DNA from 3 places in the Micromonospora globosa genome. Region 2 is predicted to be linked to each of the others. Evidence: riboswitches for the same ligand, from Rfam matches in the RefSeq annotation. Region 2 holds a riboswitch; each other region holds the start of a gene.
What was found. A riboswitch is a leader RNA that binds a small molecule or an ion and turns the genes downstream of it on or off. The one in region 2 is predicted to bind cobalamin.

Region 1: linked by a shared signal. The riboswitch ahead of IF06_RS0100390 (peptidase) and the one ahead of IF06_RS0130055 (CbtB domain-containing protein) in region 2 are both predicted to bind cobalamin.
Region 3: linked by a shared signal. The riboswitch ahead of IF06_RS0103285 (ribonucleoside-diphosphate reductase subunit alpha) and the one ahead of IF06_RS0130055 (CbtB domain-containing protein) in region 2 are both predicted to bind cobalamin.

The regions. Positions count from the first base shown of each region.
Region 1 covers NZ_JNZR01000001.1:84,852-92,214, forward strand. Annotated here, with positions in the region: gene IF06_RS34655 (tetratricopeptide repeat protein) at 1-514, shown strand, start outside; gene IF06_RS0100375 (hypothetical protein) at 580-1,020, opposite strand; gene IF06_RS0100380 (beta-1,3-glucanase family protein) at 1,192-2,784, shown strand; gene IF06_RS0100385 (alkaline phosphatase PhoX) at 2,963-4,123, shown strand; cobalamin riboswitch at 4,253-4,389, shown strand; gene IF06_RS0100390 (peptidase) at 4,488-5,531, shown strand; gene IF06_RS0100395 (hypothetical protein) at 5,566-6,051, shown strand; cobalamin riboswitch at 6,183-6,256, shown strand; gene IF06_RS0100400 (prenyltransferase/squalene oxidase repeat-containing protein) at 6,415-7,363, shown strand, end outside.
Region 2 covers NZ_JNZR01000048.1:18,208-25,570, reverse strand. Annotated here, with positions in the region: partial or broken gene IF06_RS0130080 (ABC transporter ATP-binding protein) at 1-3, shown strand, start outside; gene IF06_RS34510 (hypothetical protein) at 488-895, shown strand; partial or broken gene IF06_RS34505 (cobyric acid synthase CobQ) at 853-1,047, shown strand; gene IF06_RS0130065 (cobalt-precorrin-6A reductase) at 1,179-1,907, shown strand; gene IF06_RS0130060 (CbtA family protein) at 1,930-2,712, opposite strand; gene IF06_RS0130055 (CbtB domain-containing protein) at 2,824-3,033, opposite strand; adenosylcobalamin (AdoCbl) riboswitch at 3,032-3,172, opposite strand; gene cobA (uroporphyrinogen-III C-methyltransferase) at 3,172-4,194, opposite strand; gene IF06_RS0130045 (cobyrinate a,c-diamide synthase) at 4,208-5,569, opposite strand; gene cobO (cob(I)yrinic acid a,c-diamide adenosyltransferase) at 5,563-6,177, opposite strand; gene IF06_RS0130035 (magnesium chelatase subunit D family protein) at 6,177-7,363, opposite strand, start outside.
Region 3 covers NZ_JNZR01000002.1:168,977-176,339, reverse strand. Annotated here, with positions in the region: gene IF06_RS0103300 (acyl-CoA thioesterase) at 14-526, shown strand; gene IF06_RS0103295 (LysE family translocator) at 530-1,153, shown strand; gene IF06_RS0103290 (PrsW family glutamic-type intramembrane protease) at 1,245-2,090, opposite strand; cobalamin riboswitch at 2,211-2,427, shown strand; gene IF06_RS0103285 (ribonucleoside-diphosphate reductase subunit alpha) at 2,542-4,938, shown strand; gene IF06_RS0103280 (ribonucleotide-diphosphate reductase subunit beta) at 4,929-5,957, shown strand; gene IF06_RS0103275 (MFS transporter) at 5,979-7,214, opposite strand; gene IF06_RS0103270 (condensation domain-containing protein) at 7,253-7,363, opposite strand, start outside.

The DNA of each region.
Region 1 (7,363 bases), on a different contig from region 2:
GGCGCGCGCCGACCTGGAGCGGGTGCTCGCCATCGAACCGGGGCACCTCGACGCCCGGATCGCCCTGGTCAACCTGCACGTGGAGCGCGGCGCGCTGGATGCCGCCGAGGCGGGTGCGCGGGCCGGGCTGGCCGGCGCTCCGCAGGAGCCCGCGCTGCTGTGCACCCTGGGCCTGGTCCTCGCCGAGCGCGGCCGGCCCGTCGAGGCCGACGAACTGCTCACCCGGGCCCTGAACGGGGACCCCGAACTGGTGGAGGCGTGGACGAACCGGGCCGCCGCCCGGTTCGAGCGCGGCGACGTGGCCGCCGCGCTCGCCGACCTGGACCGGGCGGTGGCGCTGTCGGAGGCCCCCGTGCCGCGCTACAACCGGGGTACGGCCCTGGCCCGGCTGGGCCGGTGGGACGAGGCGGCCCGCGACTTCGCCCAGGCGCTCGCCCAGCCCGGCCTGGACCGCGCCCTGCGCCGGGATCTGCGCGCGGAACTCACCAGGTGCCGCCGCGCGCTGGCCGTCTGACCCGGCCCGGCCGGGGAGCCGGCGCTCATCGTGCGCCGGCCCCGGTCCGGGGGAGGGGAGCGGGTTCAGCAGCCCTGGCGGCGGCTGTAGATCTGGTGGCGCTCACCGGCCCATCCGATGTAGCCGACCGCCTCGACGCAGTAGTTCGCCGTACCGGTGACGGCGACCGGGCCGGCGTAGTAGCTGAAGTCACCGGAATTGGTGTCCGCGCCGCCCGACCGGGTGCAGTGCGCGCCCTCGCCCGACCGCTCCGCGCAGCGGTAGATCTGCACGAAGGTCGGCGCCGACCTCCCGTACGCCGCGCCGCGGTGGTAGAAGCAGGCGCTGTTGGTGCCCCCGTTGCTGCTGTTGTAGTAGATCACCAGTTCACCGAGCCCGGACGACTGCACCTGGCTGTAGGTGATGGTCCCCGAGCAGGAGCCGGCCGCCTGGGCGGCGGGGGCGCCGACAGTCAGGCCCGCCGCGACGGTCACCAGCGCCGTCAGCGCCGAAAGCATGCGTTTCATGTACCTACCTACCCAATCCACAGTCGACTGTTCCGTAGTGGATCTTAATCAACCGGTGACCTTCGCCGTGGCCCTGATCCATAGGCAACCACCTATTGACAAACAATATTAACAATTGGACCCTGCTGAGAGAGCGCTCTCCCGTCCCCCTGTCTCCCGCGAGGTGTCCCCATGCGTCTCCGAAGAAGGCTGCTCGCCGCCGCGTCCGCCCTGCTCGCCGGGCTCACCGGCGCCGTCGTCGCTACGCCCGCCCAGGCGGTCGGACCGGCGTTGCTGCCGGTCACCGTCACCAACACCACCGGCCGCAGCGACCCGGTCCACCTCTACGTCATCGGCGTCCAGCTGTCCTCCGGCCGGCTCGGCTACGTCACCTCCGGCGGCGGATTCGTACCGTGGACCGGCGGGCAGCTCCCGCCGTCACCCGCGCCGGACGTCTCCATACCGGGCCCCGGCAACGGCGGCAGCACCACGATCCAGTTCCCCCGCGGCTTCTCCGGCCGGGCCTACTTCTCCCTCGGGCAGAAGCTTAAGTTCTTCCTCACCCCGGACGGACTGGTGCAGCCCGCGCCCTGGGCGGCCGGTGACGCGAACCGCGACATCCTCTTCGACTGGAGCGAGTTCACCTACAACGACTCCGGGCTGTGGCTCAACAGCTCCCAGGTCGACATGTTCGCGATCCCGCACGCGGTCACCGTGACCGGCGCCAACGGCGTCACCAAGCGCACCGGCGACGTGGTGGCCAACGGACGCAACGCGGTGATCGACGGGATCCGGGCGCAGCCGGGCTGGGCCGGCACCGTCCACACCCGCTCCGACGGGACCGTGCTGCGCGTCCTGGCTCCGGGCAAGGCGGCCGGGGCCGGCCTGCTCAGCACCACCTACCTGGACTCGTACATCGCCTCCGCGTGGAACGCGTACACCACGAAGACCCTGACCGTGGCGCCCTTCGCCGACCAGCCGGCCATCCGGTACTACGGCCGCACCTCGGGCAACACCATGACCTTCACCAACGGCAGCGGCCAGGTCGTCGCCTCCTTCAACCGGCCCTCCTCGGCCAGCGTCTGGGGCTGTGACGGCGACCTGCCCGCGCCGAACGACCAGGTGGTCGGCCCGATCTCGCGTACGCTCTGCGCCGCCCTCAACCGAGGCACGCTCGGCACCGTCGACACCCAGCCCAGCACGAACGCCGCCGACTTCTACCGCAGCAACCCCACCAACCAGTACGCACGCCTGATCCACGCCAACATGACCGACGGCCGGGCGTACGCGTTCGCCTTCGACGACGTCGGCGGATTCGAGTCGCTGGTGCACGACGGCGATCCCCGTTCGGCCGGACTGATCCTCAGCCCGTTCACCGGCGGTGGCGGCGGCACCCCGACCACCGGGGTGCCAGTGGTCAGCAACTGGAACAACAAGTGCATCGACGTGCCGAGCTCCAACTTCGTCGACCGCGCGCCGTTGCAGATGTGGAACTGCAACAACACCAACGCGCAGAAGTGGACGTTCAGCGGCACGGCGCTCAAGAGCCAGAACAACAAGTGCATGGACGTCGACGCCGGGTCCACCGCGAACGGGGCGGCGGTGCAGCTCTACACCTGCAACGGCACCGGCGCCCAGCAGTTCACCCTGAACGCGGCCGGAGACCTGGTCAACCTCCAGGCCGGCAAGTGCGTCGACATCAAGGACTGGAACGGCAACGACGGCGCGAGGCTCCAGCTCTGGGACTGCGGGGGCACGGCCAACCAGAAGTGGCGCAAGGGCTGACCAGCCGTGCGAACGGTGGCGGGGGCCGACCGCGAGTCGCTCCCGTCACCGGCAGGCGACGGACGAGACGGCCGGTGACACGACGCCGCGCACCGAGGCGTCCATCGACGTTCATCCAACAGATCGATGTGCGTAAGCTCCGCCCGGTCAGATCTGGGGAACCTACCGAGGAGGTTCCATGGATCGTCGAGCAATGCTGCGGGCCACTGTCGTCGGTGCGGGCGCTGTCGCGCTGCCGTTCACCGCGTGGTCGGCGGCGTACGGAGCCCCGGCGCAGAACGCGGCGGGCCCCTACGGTGGGCTCCAGCCCGCCGACGCCAACGGCATCCAGTTGCCGGCCGGCTTCACCAGCTCGATCGTCGCACGATCCCGTCGGACGGTGCCGGGGACGTCGTACACCTGGCACGACGCTCCGGACGGTGGCGCCGTGTTCCCGAACGGCACCGGCTGGATCTACGTGTCGAACTCCGAGGTGTCAGCCGGTGCGGGCGGCGGTGCCTCACGCCTCGTCTTCGACTCCAGCGGCACCGTGGTCGGGGCGTCGCGGATCCTCTCCGGAACCAATAACAACTGCGCCGGGGGCAAGACACCGTGGAACACCTGGCTCTCCTGCGAGGAGGTGTCCCTGGGCCGGGTCTTCGAGACGTACCCCCTCGGCGGGACCGCCGTGGCGCGTCCCGCGCTGGGCCGGTTCAAGCACGAGGCGGCCGCGGCCGACCCGGTCCGCCGGGTCGTCTACCTGACCGAGGACGAGACCGACGGCAAGTTCTACCGGTTCGTGCCGACCACCTGGGGCGACCTCTCCGCTGGAACCCTCCAGGTCTTCCGCGCCGGTACGGCGACCTCCGGCACGTTCACCTGGGCCACGGTGCCCGACCCGGACGGCTCGCCCACCCCGACCCGGCAGCAGGTGTCCGGCGCGAAGACGTTCAACGGCGGCGAGGGCTGTCACTACGCGGATGACACCGTCTGGTTCACCACGAAGGGCGACAACCGCGTGTGGCAGGTCAACCTGGCCGCCGGCACGTACGAGCTCGCCTACGACGACAACCTGGTCAGTCCGGGCACCCCTCCGCTGACCGGGGTCGACAACATCACCGGGTCCACTGCCGGTGACCTGTACGTCGCGGAGGACGGCGGGAACATGGAGATCTGCATGATCACGCCCGACGACAAGATCTCGGTCTTCCTGCGGATCACCGGACAGAGCGGTTCGGAGATCACCGGGCCGGCGTTCACCCCGGCGGGGGACCGGCTGTACTTCTCGTCGCAACGCGGCACGACCGGCTCGTCCTCCGGCGGCATCACCTACTGCGTCACCGGGCCGTTCCGCCGATGACCGGCTCCCGGCCCCGCTGACAGTGACCACGAGGTGGAGGACGCCCGGTCTTCACCGGGCGTCCCGCCGGCCGTCACGGCACGTGTCCGGTTCCTGGCGCATTGACATCGGCGCTCCGGCCACAGCAGACTGTCGCGACAACTGAACCACCGCGTGTACGTGCGGGGGAAGACCGGTCGAAATCCGGCGCTGGCCCGCAACGGTAGGCCGCCCAGAGAAATCTGCGGCGGCGAGCCCGAATACCCGTCGTACGCGTGCATCCGCTCCCCACCCGTCGTGGCCCACGGGTCGGAGTCCCGGTCGACGCGGCGTTGCCGCGGTCGTCCGGGCTTTCGACGACCGCCGGGCCGGAGAGGCGCTTCCGATGGTCGTCCGCCGAAGCCGGCACCGCCTGCTCACGCTCCTCTGCGGCGTACTCGCCGCCCTCACCCTCACCACACCCGCCGTCGCCGCCCCCGAGCGCGCCGCCCTCACCCGCCCGGAGGCCGCCGGCGGCTGGCTCGCCCGGCAACTCGTCGACGGCGAACGCTTCGAGGCGGTCTTCGACGGTGTCGCGTACCCCGACCAGGGGCTGACCCTCGACGCCGTGTTCGCCTTCGCCGCCACCGGCGTCGCCGACGACCACGGCGCCGACGCGCTGGCCTGGGTCACCCGGCCGGACATCCGCGACGGCTACCTCGGCGACGGCGTCTCCGAGGCGTACGCGGGTGCGACCGCCAAGCTCGCCCTCGCCGTGCAGGTGCGCGGTGGCGACCCGGCCGACGTCGGCGGGGTGGACCTGATCGCCCGGCTGCGCTCGCTCCAGACGCCGGCCGGCAGGTTCAGCGACCGGTCCGCGTACGGCGACTACAGCAACGCGTTCAGCCAATCCTTCGCGCTGCTGGCGCTGGACCGTACGGCGGGCGGAGCGCCGCCGGCGGCAGCTGCCTGGCTGGCCGGCACCCGGTGCCCGGACGGCGGCTACCCGCTGCTGCCCGCGCAACCGGTCTGCACGTCCGACGTGGACGCGACGGCGCTCGCGGCACAGGCGCTGCGCGCCGCGGACCGTCCGGCCGACGCCGCCGCCGGGCTGCGCTGGCTGGTGTCCGTTCAGCGTGCCGACGGCGGCTTCGCCAACGCGGGCGGCACGCCGAACGCCAACAGCACCGGCCTCGCCGCGCAGGCCCTGCGCGACGGCCACCGGCTGCCGGCCTGGGCGCGGGCCCGGGCATTCCTCGCCGGACTCCAGGTCGGCTGCGCCGGGGCGCCGGCCGACCGGGGCGCTGTCGACTTCGACGGCGGCGGCTTCGACCCGGCCACCGCACCCCGGGCGACCGCCCAGGCCGTCCTCGGTCTCACCGGGATCGGGTACGCCCGTCTGTCCGCCGCCGGCGCCGACCCCGGCGCACCGGCGCTCGCCTGCCCGTGAACCCTTCGCCGCTCACCCGATCACAGGAGGATCCGTGTTCCGTCATCGTTCCACAGTCCGCACCTGGCTGGCCGGCCTGCTGGCCGCCGTCGTCGCCGGCGTCGCGCTGACCGCAGTCGAACCCGCGCCCCGGGCGGCGCACGCCGCCGCCTGCGCCGGCACCTCGGGAGTCACTGTGGTCGTCGACTTCGCCGCGCTCGGCGGCGGCGTCCAGGTCGCCTGTGCGCCGGGCGATCCGGCCACCGGCCTGGCCGCGCTCCAGGCCGCCGGCTTCACAGTCACCGGCACCGCCCGCTGGGGCCTGGCCTTCGTCTGCCGGATCAACGGCAAGCCCACCGCCGCGACCGAGCCGTGCGTCAACACCCCGCCGGCCACGGCGTACTGGTCGTACTGGCATGCGTCCAGCGGCGGCTCCTGGTCCTACAGCACGTCGGGGGCGACCGGCTACAACCCCGCGCCGGGCAGTGTCGAGGGCTGGTCCTTCGGCGCCGGCGCCCCGCCGAGCATCGCCGCTCCCTGAACCGCCGCTTCTAAGTGGTGTGACCAGCGGCGCACCGGGTACCGGCAGCTGCTCTGGCGTCGTCGCGCGCCCGGGCGGTACGGTGTCGGCACCCGGTGCGCCGGGCACACAACTGCATACGTCCCGCGCGGGGGGAAGCCGGTTCGAAGCCGGCGCTGACCCGCAACCGTGAGCGAGAGTCCCCCTTTCGCGAGCCGGAATGCCCCGCCCGGGACGAGCGGCTTCCACTGTCGAGGTCTACAGGGTGAAGTCCGGGCCGCCGAGGTCCGACCACCCCGCTCACCGCAGCACGCGGAGCGGGGTGTCCGTTTCTCGGGGTGCTTTCCGGAGGTTTCACCGACCGCTCTGCGAAAGGCACCCCTGATGCCCCTGTCCCGGCGTCTCACCACCGGCCTCGGTATGGCCACGGTGACGGCTCTCGCCGCGATCACCGGCGCCCCGCCGGCCGTTGTCGCGGCACCCGCCCCGGCCCACGTCACAGCCGCCCGCGAGGCCGCGTCCTGGCTGGCCGGCGAGTTCACCGACGGTTCGCTGCCCGGCCCGTTCGCCCCCGAGGACTGGGGGCTGACCATCGACGGACTGGTCGCGCTGTCCGCCACCGGCGTCGACGCGCCGACCCGGCAGGCGGCAACCGCGCAGGTCGCGAGACACGTACGGTCCTACAACAGCTACGACGACTGGGGCATCGAGGGCTTCACCGACGGCGGGGCCACCGCCAAGCTGCTCTACGCCGCGGCCGCCGCCGACGCGGACCCCACCGACTTCGGCGGCTACGACCTGCGGGCGGAAACGCTGTCGCTGATCGCCACGGCCGACGCCGGGCACCAGCGGGGGCGGATCACCAGCCGTACCACCGCCGACAGCGGCCCGGACGCCAGCAACACCTTCGACCAGTCCTTCGCCGTGCTCGGCCTGGCCCGCAGTGGCGACCTGCCACAGGACACCGTGGACTTCCTGATCCGGCAGCAGTGTGCGGCAGGTGGCTTCCGGCTCTACCCGGACGCCGCCGACGGACCCTCGCCGTCCTGCGACGACCAGCCCGGCGCCACCCTCGACGTCGACTCGACAGCGATGGCCGTGCAGGCGTTGCTGGCCGCCGCCGAGGACGGCGCCACCGGCGCCGACGATGCCGCCCGCAAGGGCGCCGACTGGCTGGTCACCCAGCAGCACACCGACGGCTCCTTCGGCGGCTCCGGACCGACCACCGGCGCGAACTCCAACAGCACCGGCCTGGCCGGGCAGGCCCTCGCCGCCGCCGGCCGCGACGACGAGGCCGCCCGGGCGGCGAAGGCCCTGGCCGCGCTGCAGCTCA
Region 2 (7,363 bases):
ACATCGGCCACCAGCTTCAGCTGCTGCACCTGGTCCGCCGATCGCAGGTCACCGCCCTCGCCGCGCTGCACGACCTCAACCTGGCCGTCATGTTCTGCGACACCGTCGTCGTGCTGCACCACGGCCGGGTCGTCGCCGCGGGACCACCCGCACGGGTGCTCACCCCGGCGCTGCTCGCCGACGTGTACGGCGTCGACGCAGACGTGCGGGTTCACGACGGGCGGACCGTCATTGAGTTCCGGCCGCCGTCATGACCCGGCACGTGCTGCCGGTGCCCGGTCGGTCACCCACCACGCTGGCCACGACACGATCCACCAGCTCGCCGAGCAGATGGCCGCGCGTCTGGGCGTATTCGTGCACAGGTGTTTCCTCGACGGCGCGAAACCGTTTGCTGCACGCGGCGCTCGACGCGGCCACCGGTTCACTGGTCGGACGTGACCCGGCGGTTCGACGCGCCCCGCGCCGGCAACCCGATCATCCTGGCACGATGACCGAGGCCGGCGCTGGGCCGGCGTTCCTCGCGGCGCAGCAGGCGGCGGGAGTCATTGCGGCCAGACACCGCGGTGACTTCGCCGGCGCCGAGGAACTGCTGGGCGCCATCGGCGACGAGACCGTGCGCACCCGGGTTTCATGCTGCTCGCCGAACTCGCCCTTGGCCCTGGTCCAGTCACAGACAGGGCAGAGCATGGACGAACTCGTCCATGAGGTCACGTTGCTGATGGCCGAAGTGATGGGCAGCGTCGGACACCAGCCCGGGCTGGACCTCGCCCACGCCGAGCCCGGCGGTCCGGCGGATGGACAGCAGGCGATACTGGGGCGGTGGAAGGACAGGCTCGCCGAACCGGGCGGCTCATGGTGGCGGGCACGACGTCGGACGCGGGCAAGAGCCGGGTGACGACCGCGTTGTGCCGGGCGTTCGCACGGCGCGGTGTTCGGGTCGCTCCGTTCAAGGCACGGAACATGGCGAACAATTCGATGGCGTGTGCGGGTGGGGCGGAGATCGGCCATGCTCAGTGGGTGCAGGCGCTGGCGGCGGGCGCAGAGCCGGCCCGGCAGGCCCGGCTGGATCTGCTCGCCGACCTGGCGGAGAAACACCTGGAGGTCGACGCGCTGCTGAACCTAGCCGAGCGGGGCGCTCCCGCGGCGCCGGTGATCGGACCCTACGCGTGAGGATTCTCGTGCTCGGTGGGACGGGCGAGGCCCGCGCGCTGGCGGCCTCGCTCGTCGACGACGGTGCCGTGGTCGTGACCTCACTGGCGGGGCGGGTCGCGCGTCCCCGGCTGCCGGTGGGGCAGGTCCGCGTCGGTGGCTTCGGCGGGATCGCAGGACTGGCCGCGTACCTGGCGGAGACCCGGGTGCGTGCCGTGGTCGACGCGACGCACCCGTTCGCGGAGAAGATCAGCGCCAACGCGGCGGCGGCGTGCCCGGCCGCCGGGGTTCCCCTGCTCCGTTTGGAACGGCCCGGCTGGGCCGCTCGCCCCGAGGCGTCGGCCTGGTACTGGGCCGGTGACCACAGTGAAGCTGCCCGGGTGGCGGCCGGTCTGGGCGACCGGCCGTTCCTCACCGTCGGACGGCAGTCGCTGGCGCACTTCGTCGAACCGTTGCGCCGGCACGCGTGCCTGGTTCGCGTGGTGGACGAGCCCGACATCGTCCTGCCGGTGTCGTGGAAGCTGCTGCGCAGCCGCGGTCCCTACACCCTCGCGCACGAGCGGGAGGTGATGGCGGGCACGGACGTTCTAGTTACCAAGGACTCCGGCGGTGACCACACGGTCGCGAAGCTGGAGGTCGCCGCCGAGCGGGCGATGCCGGTCGTGATCGTGCGCCGCGCCGGGCCGCCGGCCGGAGTGCCGCTGGTCCGTGACGTGGACGCCGCCCTGGCGTGGGTGCGGGCGTTGCCCGCACCCTGACGCGAGGTTCAGCCGGGAAGGTTCAGAGCGTGGCCGCCAGCTCCTGGCGGCGCAGCCGCTCGGCGGCACGGTCCGCGTCGCGTCCGACCAGACCGGTCAGCACTGCACCCAGGACCGCCCAAGTCGCGGCCAGGGTCGTGATCGACGAGATGCGGAAGTACCAGAGTGTGTCGGCCGGGAAGCCGCCGACCTCGTTGACCGTCGGCAGCAGAGCCCCGGCGACCACGACGACCACGAGATAGGCGCCGGCACCGGCCAGCACCGCCGAGTATGCGCCCAGCTGGGGCAGCAGACGCCGGGCCAGGACCACGGCGCCGATCGCGGCGGCCAGGCTCAGTGCCCAGAACCCGAAGTACAGCGCGGTCCGCTCGTTGATCGTGTCACCGGAGCCGACCGCCGGTGGTGTGGCGGGGTACTTGAGGAACGGCACGAGGGCGGTGGCGACGAAACCGACGGCGGCGACCACCGCGGTGCTGGCCCGTGCGGACAGGGAGCCCAGACGCCCGGCGGCGAAGGCGGCAGCGAGCGCGGTCGCTCCACCGAGGACGATGCCCACCAGGATGGTGCCCAGTGCCAGGCCCCCGGTGGACTGGGTGCCACGCGAGACTTCGGCCTCCTCCTCATCGTGGCTGTGAGACTGCTCGGCGGTGGCATTGTCGTGCGGGTGCTCGGCGGCACCGGCTTCCTCCAGGGCGATGGCTGCATCGACCTGGGGTTCGGCGACGACGTAGGAGACGAGGAAGGCCGCGAAACCGGCGATGAGCCCGGCCAGCAGCCCGTGAACGAGAAAAGTGCGAGGGGTCATCAAGGGTCCGTTCGAGAGCCGGCCGCGGGCAGCACGAAACGCCCGCAGCGCCGGTGACGAGGAAAGACGAAAACTCCGGCCGGGCCGGGCGAACTGCCGCGTGGCGTGGTGTCAGTGGCAGGGGAAGCCCAGCACGTGCCGTGCGTCGTGCGTCAGCTCGTGGATGAAGGTGCCCTCGAAGACGGAGAAAGCTCCCTGCTCGGCGCCCACGAAATACAGGACGACGGCGGTGACCAGCGCGAAGAACAGCGCCCAGGGGGCGAGCGCGCGAACGGGGATGGTGGGAAGAACGGCCGGAATGGCCGTGGTCGCCTGAGGCATGACACTCCTTGGGATGCTGCGTCCCGTCGATGGGTGGTCGACCTGGCTGGAGGGTCTGGCTTCGCCGCGAGCGGCGTCACAGTAGCGCGACTGCGCCGGATTCACACCGGCTTCCTTCAGCAGGGTGGCACGACCATATCAGGTATCGGAGCAACGCGACGCTGTCGCGACTGCCTGCACGGCGGCCGGTCCGAGGGCGACGACGTGGCCGATCACCGTTACGGCGGGCGCGCCGATGCCGGCCTCGGCGGTGTCGGCGACGACGTCGGCGAGGGTACTGCGCAGCACCCGCTGGCCGGCCGAGGCGGCGTCCGCGACGACGGCGCATGGTGTGTTCCGGTCGAGACCGGCGGCGACGAGCGCGTCGGCGATGGCCGCGAGGTTGCGCATGCCCATCAGCACCACGAGGGTGGTGCCGGTGCGGGCGAGGGCGGCGTAGTCGATCGACGAGTCGGGATGGCCGGGCGGTACGTGGCCGGAGATGACGGTGAAGCCTTGCACGAGTCCGCGGTGGGTGACCGGGATGCCGGCCAGCTCCGGGGCCGCGATGCTGGAGGTCACGCCGGGTATCACGGTGGTGGGGACGCCGGCTTCGGCGCACGCGGTGACTTCCTCGAAGCCGCGGCCGAAGACGTACGAGTCGCCGCCCTTGAACCGCACAACGTGCCGTCCGGCGCGGGCGTGCTCGACGAGCAGCGCGTTGATCTGTTCCTGGCTCGTGCTCCGCCCGTACGGGACCTTGGTGACGTCGATGATCTCGGCGTCCGGGCGCGCCCACTTCAGGGCCTCCCACGGGGCGAGCCGGTCGGTGAGGATCACGTCGGCCTGCTTGACGGCCGCGCGTCCGGCGACGGTGACCAGCCCTGGATCGCCCGGGCCGGCGCCGACCAGCGTGACGTGTCCGGCCGTTCGGACCGCTGCCGGTGCCCCGGCCTCCGAGGGGGCGACGGTACGCAGCACGACGTCGAACCGGCTCTCGTCGACCGGGGTGGTGACCCAGGTCAGGCGCCCGCGGAGGGCGAGGTCCTCCAGCGCGGCGCACACGGCCGGCGCGGCGACGGTGACCAGGGCGCGCCTGTGCAGCAGCGCACTGACCGTGACGGCGGCGGGTGCGCTCCCGTCGAGGACGAGCACGCTACGGCCGGTGAGGTTCAGCTGCATGTGACGGTGATTCCTAACGTGCTGAGGAGACAGCCGTCCGGTGTACGGCCTCGGTGAACGACTGGGCCAGATGCGGTTGCCCAGCCCAATGCACGTGCAGATAGGACGCGCTGAGGCTGGGGGAGGCGAATCCGGCATTGCGGCCCTCGATGCGCCAGGCGGGGTGCTCGCCGTGACCGGGTGTGACGGTGGTGCGGTGGAATTCGTGGCCGGTGGCAGCGGTTCCCCGCTCGCCGAGCAGCTGGTCCGAGCCGAGTGCGGCACGGTGGTACGCGAGGGTGAGGCGCGGCGTCATGACGGCTTCGGCGTCGAGCGCCCCGACCATGGGATGGCCGTCGACGGAGCGGCACAGATACAGCAGGCCGGCGCACTCGGCGACGGTGGGGACGCCGTCGAGGACGGCCTGGCGCAGTTCGTGGCGCAGCGTCGTGTTGGCGCTCAGCGTGGACGCGTGTACCTCGGGGAACCCCCCACCGAGGTATAGCCCGCATGTCCCGGCGGGAAGCCGCTGGTCGCGGGCCGGGTCGAACGGGACGACGGTGCAGCCCGCCGCCTGCAGCAGCTCGGTCGTCTCGGCGTACCGGAAGGTGAAGGCACGCCCGGCCGCGACCGCAACCACCGGTGATCCGGCGCCCGGCCGCCGGACGTGCGCGGCGGGGTCCCATGGCTGGGCGTCCAGATCGGGTGCGGTGCGTGCCACCTGCAGCACCGCATCGAGGTCCACGTGGCGGGCGATCTGCTCGGCCAGCACGTCCAGGGCGGCGGCGGCCTCCTCACGTTCGGCTGCCGGCACGAGCCCGAGGTGGCGCGACGGGGCGCTGACACCCTGGTCGCGGTGCAGGATCCCGAGCACCGGTACGCCGGTGGATTCCACCGCCCGGGCCGCCTCGGCGGCGTGGCGGGCGGACCCGGCTTTGTTGAGCACGACACCCGCGACGGTGACGCCGGCCTCGAACGTGCCCATTCCGTGCACGACGGCCCCGACGCTGCGCGAGGTGTGCGAGACGTCCACGACCAGCAGGATCGGGGTGGCGGTCAGGGCCGCGAGGTGCGCGGTGGAGGCGAAACCGTCGCCGCCGATGCGGCCGTCGAACAGGCCCATGACCCCTTCGACGATGGCGATGTCCGCGTCGCGTGCGCCGTGCAGCAGCAGCGGGATCACGAGTGAGGGGTCGGTCAGGTGCGGGTCGAGGTTGCGGCCGGGGCGTCCGGTGGCCAGCGCGTGGTAGCCGGGGTCGATGTAGTCGGGCCCCACCTTGTGCCCCGACACGGTGTGCCTGCGCGCGGCCAGCGCGGCCATGAGCCCGGTCGCGACCGTGGTCTTGCCGTGGCCGGAGGCCGGCGCCGCGACGATCAGCCGCGGAAGGCTCACCATTCGATGCCTCGTTGGCCCTTCTGGCCGACGTCCATCGGGTGCTTGACGTGCTGCATCTCGGTCACCAGATCGGCTGCCTCGATCAGCCGGGGGTCGGCCCGGCGCCCGGTGACGATCACGTGCTGACGGCCGGGACGGTGGACCAGTGTCTCCACGACGTCGCCGACGTCGACCCAGCCCCACTGCATCGGATAGGTGAACTCGTCCAGGATGTAGAGCTGGTGCCGTTCCGCCTGGATACGGCGCTTCACCTCCGCCCAGCCCTCGGCGGCGTCCGCGGCGTGGTCCGCCTCGGTGCCGCTCTTACGGCTCCAGGACCATCCGGAGCCCATTTTGTGCCACTCGACTGGCCCGCCTTCGCCGGTCTGCTCGTGCAGCAGCCCGAGCCTCTCCAGGACGGTCTGTTCCCCGATGCGCCACTTGGCCGACTTCACGAACTGGAACACCCCGATGTCCCAGCCCTGGTTCCAGGCGCGCATCGCCATGCCGAAGGCGGCGGTCGACTTGCCCTTGCCGTTTCCGGTGTGGACCATCAGCAGCGGCCGGTTGCGCCGCTGGCGGGTGGTGCTGCCGTCGTCCGGGACGGTGAGCGGCTTACCCTGCGGCATCAGGCCACCCCCGCCCGCGGAGCGGTCGCCGTGCGAACGACCCCGGTGAGCCCGTCGGCGGTCACTTCACCGAGCGGCACGTGCTCGGCCCTCAGATGAGTGGCAAGCCGGGCGGCGAGGCCGAGCCGGAATCGTCCGGTCTCGCAGTCCACGACGACGACCTGGACACCGCTGGTGGCGAGCGCGGCGGCGGCGCGGTGGGCACGACCCAGCGGGTCCGGGCCGGAGGTGGCGCGGCCGTCGGTCACCACGACGAGCAGGGGCCGGCGGGACGGGTCGCGCAGCGCCTCCCGGCGCAGCACCTCGCCACTGCGTTCCAGGCCCTCCGCGAGCGGGGTCCGGCCACCGGCCGGTAGGTCGGCCAGGCGGCGGGAGGCGACGTCGACCGAGCCGGTCGGTGGCAGGACGACCTCGGCGGTGTGCCGGCGGAACGTCACCAGTGCGACCTTGTCCCGGCGGCGGTAGGCGTCCAGCAGCAGCGACAGCACAGCGGTCTTGACCTGCTCCATGCGGCGGCGGGCCGCCATCGAACCGGACGCGTCCACGCACAGCAGCACGAGGTTCGACTCGCGCCCGACGGTCTCGGCCCGGCGCAGGTCGCCGGGCACGAGCGCGAGGCCGCGACCGCCGGTCAAGCCACCCCGGGAATGCTGATGCGGCGCCGCCGCGGTGATGGTGCCCGGCAGGTGCAGCCGGCCGTCGCCGGACGTGCGCCGCCGCTGCCCGGCGACACGGCCCTGCGGTGTTCGTGCCCGGGACCGCCGGCCGGCCTGACCGTCGCCGGTTCCTTTCACGACCAGCAAGCGGGCACGTGCGGGCTCGCCCGCGGATGCCATCGATGTGGCGGCCTGCCGTTCGGGCTCCGGTACGGGCGGGCTCTCGCCGGGAGAGCCGGGCACGTCCCCGGCCGATCTGTCGTGCCCGGTGTCGTCGGGCAGACCGCCGCCGGGACCGTCGGGTCCGGGGTCGGGGTCGTTGTGGCCGAGTAGGTCGTCCAGGCGGTCCTGGTCCAGGCCGGGCTCGTCGAAGGGGTTGCGGCGGCGGCGGTGCGGCAGCGCGAGACGGGCGGCGATGCGGATGTCCTCGAGTGTCACTCGCGTACGTCCCCGCCAGGCCGCGTGCGCCGCGGCGGCGCGAGCGGTGACGAGGTCCGCACGCAGGCCGTCCACGTCGAACGCGGCGCACA
Region 3 (7,363 bases), on a different contig from region 2:
ACGGAACCGCACAGTGCCCGACACCATCACGCTCACCGGCCGACCACCGTCGGCCTCGCACCTGACCCTGTCGCAGATCATGGACCAGCACCACACCAACCTGATGGGCACGGTCCACGGCGGGCGGATCCTCAACCTGATCGACTCGGTCGCCGGTGTGGTCGCCGCCCGCCACTCCGACGGCCCGGCCGTCACCGCCGCCATCGACGAGACCGCCTTCCTGCGGGCGGTACGCGTGGGGGACGTGGTCCACGTGGACGCCCGGATCACCTGGGCCGGCCGCAGCTCGATGGAGGTGGCGGTGAAGGTCAGCGCGGACCGGTGGGACCGCGCGGTGCCGCCGGTGGACGTGGCGACCGCGCACCTGGTGATGGTGGCGGTGGACGACGACGGGCAGCCCCGGCCGGTGCCGCCGCTGCACGCCGAGACCGACGGCGACCGGCGGCGCTACCGGGAGGCGCAGATCCGGCGCGAACACCGGCTGGCGCTGCGCCGGGCGCTGCTCGACGGCGCCGGGGAGGGCTGAACGGTGCTCGGACTGTCGGCGGCCACGCTCGCGGGTTACCTGGCCGCCATCGTGGTGCTCATGCTCACCCCGGGGCCGGACATGATGTTCGTGCTCGCCAACGCCACCCGGTACGGCCCACGGGCGGGCGCGGTGGCCGCGCTCGGGGTCGCCGCCGGGGAGGCGGTGCACGTCGCCGCCGTGGTGGCCGGGCTCGCCACGCTGATCGCCGCGTCCCCGGTGCTGTTCACCGCGATCCGGTGGGCCGGTGCGGCGTACCTGATCGTGCTGGGCCTGCGGGCGCTGCGCGGCACGGGCCGGCTCGGCGCACCGGCGGACCGGCCGGACGGCGGCGCCGGGCGGGCGTTCCGGCGCGGCCTGCTGACGAACCTGCTCAACCCGAAGATGATCCTGTTCAGTGTGGCGTTCCTGCCGCAGTTCGTCCGGCCCGAGGCGGGCCCGGTGGCGGCGCAGCTGGTGCTGCTCGGCGTGCTGTTCGTCGCGGTGCAACTCGCCGTGGACCTGGCGCTCGGGGTGGGCGCCGGGCGGTTCGCCAGGCGGTGGGGCGACAGCCGCTGGTCACGGCGCGTCGACCGGCTCTGCGCTGTCGCCTTCGTCGCGCTCGGCGTCCGGCTGGCCGCCGGCTGAGACGCACCGGGGCGCGGTGCGGGCGTCGGCTGGTCGGCGGTCGGCAATGCCCCGGCCGGTTGATCGACTCCATCACGCCGAGGTGGCGGCATCAGAAGTGCTCCGACCCCGCCACCTCGGCGAACTGGCGATGATCATGAGGCCGGTCCCGGTTCGGCTCCGCCGGCGTCCCGGACGCGGGCGGCCGCTCGCGGTCCAGGTGCAGGCGCAGCAGCACCCAGCCCAGCGACACGGCGCCGATGAACACGTACGCGGGCTGGGTGCCGAACGTGTCCCAGCAGGTGTGCAGTGTGACGGCGGCGGCGAAGGTGAGCAGGAACGCCGCCAGCTTCCGGCCGCCGGGCGCGGCGGCGAACGTGAACAGCGCGGCGGCGGTCAGCCCGGTCCAGGCCAGGTGCGCGGCGGGCGCGGTGAGACCGCGTACCAGCAGCGTCCGCTCGACCGCGCCGAGGTTGCCCTCCGACCCGACGAACGCGGCGAACGCGTAGCCCATGGTCTCCAGCGCGGCGAACCCGGCGCCGGAGGCCACGCCGATCACCAGGCCCTGCGCCGGGGACGGGTGCCGCCGCCACAGCAGCAGGATGCCGGCCGGCACGATCAGTTTGGCGGTCTCCTCGGCCAGGCCGACGAGCGCCATCGGCAGGACGCCGAGGCGGTGCAGGGTGCCGTACTCCAGCCAGCCGGCGGCGACCACGCCGACCACGCCGCCGAGGAGCGCGGCGACGCCGACGACGGAGCCGGGGACCGGGCGGCGGGCCGGCCGTCCCTGGGCGAAGGCCAGGAACGTGGCGGGCGCGACGCACGCGCCGAGCACGATCAGCGCCGGGACGAACGTGACGGTCCCGGTGCCGGCGAGTGTCTCCAGCACCAGCAGGTGAAGCCCGACGCCGACGAGCAGGACCGCCACCCACGCCCAGCGGCGTCCGGTATTCCCCATACCGCCGAGTATCGCGCCCGCCGGGTCGCGCCGGAATCGGGGGTAGGCACTGTGGACAGTGAGATCATTCCGACACGCCGACACGACATCTGGTGTTGCACGCAAGCCCTCACCGCCATATATGGTGGTGCCGCAGCTGGTTCGGCCGAGCCCTCCGGGGCGGGGCCGAGGCAAGAGGGAACCCGGTGGGAATCCGGGACTGCCCCGCAGCGGTGAGTGGGAACGACAGCCGTCAACAGCACTGGGCCACCGGCCTGGGAAGCGACGGCCGGTAGGCGACCGGCGACCCCGGTCGGGCCCGCGAGTCCGAAGACCTGCCAGCGCGCCGTACGCCTCCGCGTACGGCGGCCGGAGGTCGCGCGGGACGACCGACGCCAGCAGCCGGGCCGGCCGTGCGCCGCGCCCGTTGGCGTCTCCCGCCGTCTCCAGACGGTGACAGCGAGGAGAGGTCATGACTGTCGTGCAGGAGAGTCCCCCGTCCGGAACCGGCGGGTCCGAGACCCGCCGGCCGGCGATGCGGGTACGCAAGCGGGACGGCGACACCGAGCCGGTGGACGTCGGCAAGATCGTCCGGGCGGTCGAGCGCTGGGTCGCCGACCTGGACGAGGTGGACCCGCTGCGGGTGGCCACGAAGACGATAAGCGGGCTCTACGACGGGGCGACCACCGCCGAGCTGGACCGGTTGTCGATCCAGACCGCGGCGGAGCTGATCGGCGAGGAGCCGCAGTACTCGAAGCTGGCGGCGCGGTTGCTCGCCGCGTACGTGGACAAGGAGGTCCGCGGACAGGGCGTGGCGAGCTTCAGCCAGTCGATCGCCTACGCGCACGGGCTGGGACTGATCGGCGACGAGACGGCCGGGTTCGTGGCCCGGCACGCCCGCAAGCTCGACGACGCCGTGGACCCGGACGGCGACCTGCGGTTCGAGTACTTCGGACTGCGCACGGTGGCCGACCGCTACCTGCTGCGGCACCCGCAGTCGCGGCTGGTGGTGGAGACGCCGCAGTACTGGCTGCTGCGGGTGGCCTGCGGGCTGTCCCGCACCCCGGGCGAGGCGGTCGGCTTCTACCGGCTGATGTCCAGCCTGGCGTACCTGCCCAGCTCCCCCACGCTGTTCAACTCCGGCACCCGGCACACCCAGATGTCGTCGTGCTTCCTGGTCGACTCGCCGCGCGACGAGCTGGACTCGATCTACGAGCGGTACCACCAGGTGGCGAAGCTGTCGAAGTTCTCCGGCGGCATCGGCATCTCCTGGTCGCGGGTACGCGGCCGGGGCGCGCTGATCCGGGGCACCAACGGGCGCTCCAACGGCATCGTGCCGTTCCTCAAGACGCTCGACGCCGGGGTGGCCGCGGTCAACCAGGGCGGCCGGCGCAAGGGCGCGGCCTGCGTCTACCTGGAGCCGTGGCACCCGGACGTGGAGGAGTTCCTGGAGCTGCGGGACAACACCGGCGAGGAGTCGCGGCGTACGCACAACCTCAACCTGGCCAACTGGATCCCGGACGAGTTCATGCGCCGGGTCGAGGCCGACGGCGAGTGGTCGCTGGTCGACCCGTCGGACGCCCCGGAGCTGCCCGACCTGTACGGCGAGGCGTTCGACGCCGCGTACCGGGCGGCGGAGAAGAACGCGGTCCGCACGGTCCGGGCGCGGGACCTGTACGGGCGGATGATGCGCACGCTCGCGCAGACCGGCAACGGCTGGATGACGTTCAAGGACGCCGCGAACCGGCTGTCCAACCAGACCGGCGAGCCGGGCAACGTGATCCACCTGTCCAACCTGTGCACCGAGATCCTGGAGGTCAACGACGACGCCGAGACGGCGGTGTGCAACCTCGGCTCGGTGAACCTCGGCGCCCACGTCACCGCCGACGGCGTGGACTGGGAGCGGCTGCGCGCCACGGTCCGCACCGCCGTGGTGTTCCTCGACCGGGTGATCGACATCAACTACTACCCGGCCGAGCAGGCGGCGGCGTCGAACCCGCGCTGGCGGCCGGTCGGGCTCGGGCTGATGGGGTTGCAGGACGCGTTCTTCACGCTGCGCCTGCCGTTCGACTCGGCGCAGGCCAAGGAGCTGTCCACCCGCGTGCAGGAGGAGATCCTGCTGACCGCGCTGGAGACCTCCGCCGGGCTGGCCGAGCGGTTCGGGCCGCATCCGGCGTACCCGCAGACCCGGGCCGCGAAGGGTGACCTGCACCCGGACCTGTGGGGCGCGGAGCCGGCGCAGGCCGGACGGTGGGCGGCGCTGCGCGAGCGGATCGCCGTCCACGGGCTGCGCAACTCACTGCTGGTGGCGATCGCGCCGACCGCCACCATCGCCTCCATCGCCGGCTGCTACGAGTGCGTGGAGCCGCAGGTGTCCAACCTGTTCAAGCGCGAGACCATGTCCGGGGAGTTCCTCCAGGTCAACACGTACCTGGTGCGGGAGCTGAAGGCGCGCGGCCTGTGGACACCGCAGGTCCGCGACCGGATCAAGCGGGCCGAGGGCTCGGTGCAGGACATCACCGAGCTGCCCGCGCCGGTGCGGGAGCTGTTCCGCACCGCCTGGGAGCTGCCGCAGCGGGCGCTGATCGACCTGGCCGCCGCGCGGGCGCCCTTCATCGACCAGTCCCAGTCGCTGAACCTGTTCCTGAGCGCGCCGACCATCGGCAAGCTGTCCTCGATGTACCTGTACGCCTGGAAGGCCGGGCTGAAGACCACCTACTACCTGCGTTCCCGTCCCGCCACCCGCATCCAGCAGGCCACCGTCGCGCCGGTGCTCGCCCCGGTCTCCGGCGTGGTCTCCGCCGTGAGCGACGACGAGGCGCTGGCCTGTTCCCTGGAGAACCCCGAGAGCTGCGAGGCATGCCAGTGACCACCACCGCACCGACCCGGCACATGCTGCTCGACCCCGGCATGGACCTGACCCTGCGGCCGATGCGCTACCCGCGCTTCTTCGACCGGTTCAAGGACGCGATCAAGAACACCTGGACGGTCGAGGAGGTGGACCTGCACTCGGACCTCGCCGACCTGGCGAAGCTGTCCCCGGCCGAGCGGCACCTGGTGTCGCGGCTGGTGGCGTTCTTCGCCACCGGCGACACCATCGTCGCCAACAACCTGGTGCTCAACCTCTACCAGCACGTCAACTCCCCGGAGGGCCGGCTCTACCTGTCCCGGCAGCTGTTCGAGGAGGCGGTGCACGTCCAGTTCTACCTGAACCTGCTCGACACGTACGTGCCGGACGAGAAGGAACGGTTCGCCGCGTTCGACGCGGTGGAGAACATCCCGTCGATCGCCCGCAAGGCCGAGTTCTGCTTCCGGTGGATCGACTCGATCTTCGAGCTGCGCGAGCTGCGGACCCGCGCGGACCGGCGGGCGTTCCTGCTCAACCTGATCTGCTTCGCCGCGTGCATCGAGGGCCTGTTCTTCTACGGCGCGTTCGCCTACGTCTACTTCCTGCGCTCCCGGGGACTGCTCAACGGGCTGGCCTCCGGCACCAACTGGGTGTTCCGGGACGAGTCGATGCACATGGCGTTCGCCTTCGACGTGGTGGAGACCGTACGCGCCGAGGAGCCGGACCTGTTCGACGACGAGATGGAGCGGCAGGTGAAGGAGATGCTGGCCGAGGCGGTGGAGTGCGAGGTGAGCTTCGCCGAGGACCTGCTGGGGCAGGGCGTGCCCGGGATGTCACTGGCCGACATGCGCGAATACCTCCAGCATGTGGCCGACCGGCGCCTCGCAGTGCTCGGCATCGCCCCCATGTACGGCAGCGGCAACCCGTTCGCGTTCATGGAGTTGCAGGACGTGCAGGAGCTGTCCAACTTCTTCGAGCGCCGGGTGTCGGCGTACCAGGTCGGGGTGACCGGCTCGGTCACATTCGACGACGACTTCTGAGCGCCGCCCCCGCCCCGGCCGTCACGGCCGGGGCGGGACCGGGCTCTCGCCGGGCAGCGCCGTCGCCCGGACCCGCCCGATCAGCGCCACCACGGCGACCGCCATCACGGCCACCACCACGAACGCGCTGCGCAGGTCCAGGGCGCCGGCGAGCAGGCCGATCACCGGCGCCGCGAGCAACGCGCCCGGCCACTGGCCCATCGCCACCACCGAGACGCCCTCACCCGAGGTGAGGCCGGGCTGCTCGCCGGCGAAGCCGAGCACCGTCGGGGTCACGCACGCCAGGCCGAAGCCGAGCAGTCCGAAGCCGGCCATCACCGCGACCGGATGGGGGTACGCCACCGGCAGCGCCACACCGGCGGTGGCGACGAGCGCGGACAGCCGGACGAAGCGGATCCGCCCGAACCGGCCGGCCAGCCGGTCGCCGAACAGCCGGGCGACGGTGGCGGCCAGCGACAGGCAGGTGTACGTGGCCGCGGCGAGCACCGCGGCAGCGCCCGCGACCTCGGTCGCGTACAGCGCGCTCCACTGTGCGCCGGCCATCTCGATGAACGAGGCGAGGAAAGCGATCACCGCAAGCAGCAGCAGCTGCGGGGTGAACCGGTCACGCAGCCGCCGCCGGTCCTCGCCGTCCTTCGTCTCCTGCCGGGGCGTATCAGGCAGCCAGCGGTGCGTACCGACCAGCAGCGCTCCCAGCAGGACGCTGGTGACAGCCATCTGCGCCGACGGGGACATCCCGATCGCCGCGGCGCCGGTGCCGCAGAGGCCACCGGCCAGCATGCCGATGCTGAAGCCGGCGTGGAAGGTGGACAGGATGGGTCGCCCGTAGCGCTTCTGCACCTCGACCGACTGGGCGTTCATCGGCGTGGCCAGCAGGTTCGCCGCGAAGCCCCAGACCGCCAGCCCGCCGACAAGCGCCACCACTGTGGTGGACGCGGCCAGCAGCGGCGCGTTGACCAGGATCAGCGCGGCCCCGGCCAGCGCCAGCCGGCGGGTGTTGATCCGGCTGATCAGCACCGCCACCACGACCAGGGAGACCAGTTCCCCGGCGTTCGTGGCGATGTTGGCCAGGCCCCAGCCGGTGTTGCCGACGCCTACCGCGTCCCGCACCTCCGGCACGCGGGCCGACCACCCGCCGATGGCCAGGCCCATGATGACGAAGAGCAGCGCCACCGACCAGCGGGCCCGTACGGCCGAGCGTGGCACCGGCGGCGCGGGCTGCTCCGTCGTGTGCTGGTTCGTCGAGGTGTCCGTCATGGTCGTCGTACCTCTCTCCGATCGGTCCGTCGGAACTCCTACCCGATCGCGTGGTCGAGGAAGCACGCACCGTCAGGAAGGTGTACCTCCGCGGGGGTGGTCCCGGGGTCGGTGACGAGTGCCGAGACCACCGCGACGTAGTCGTCGAT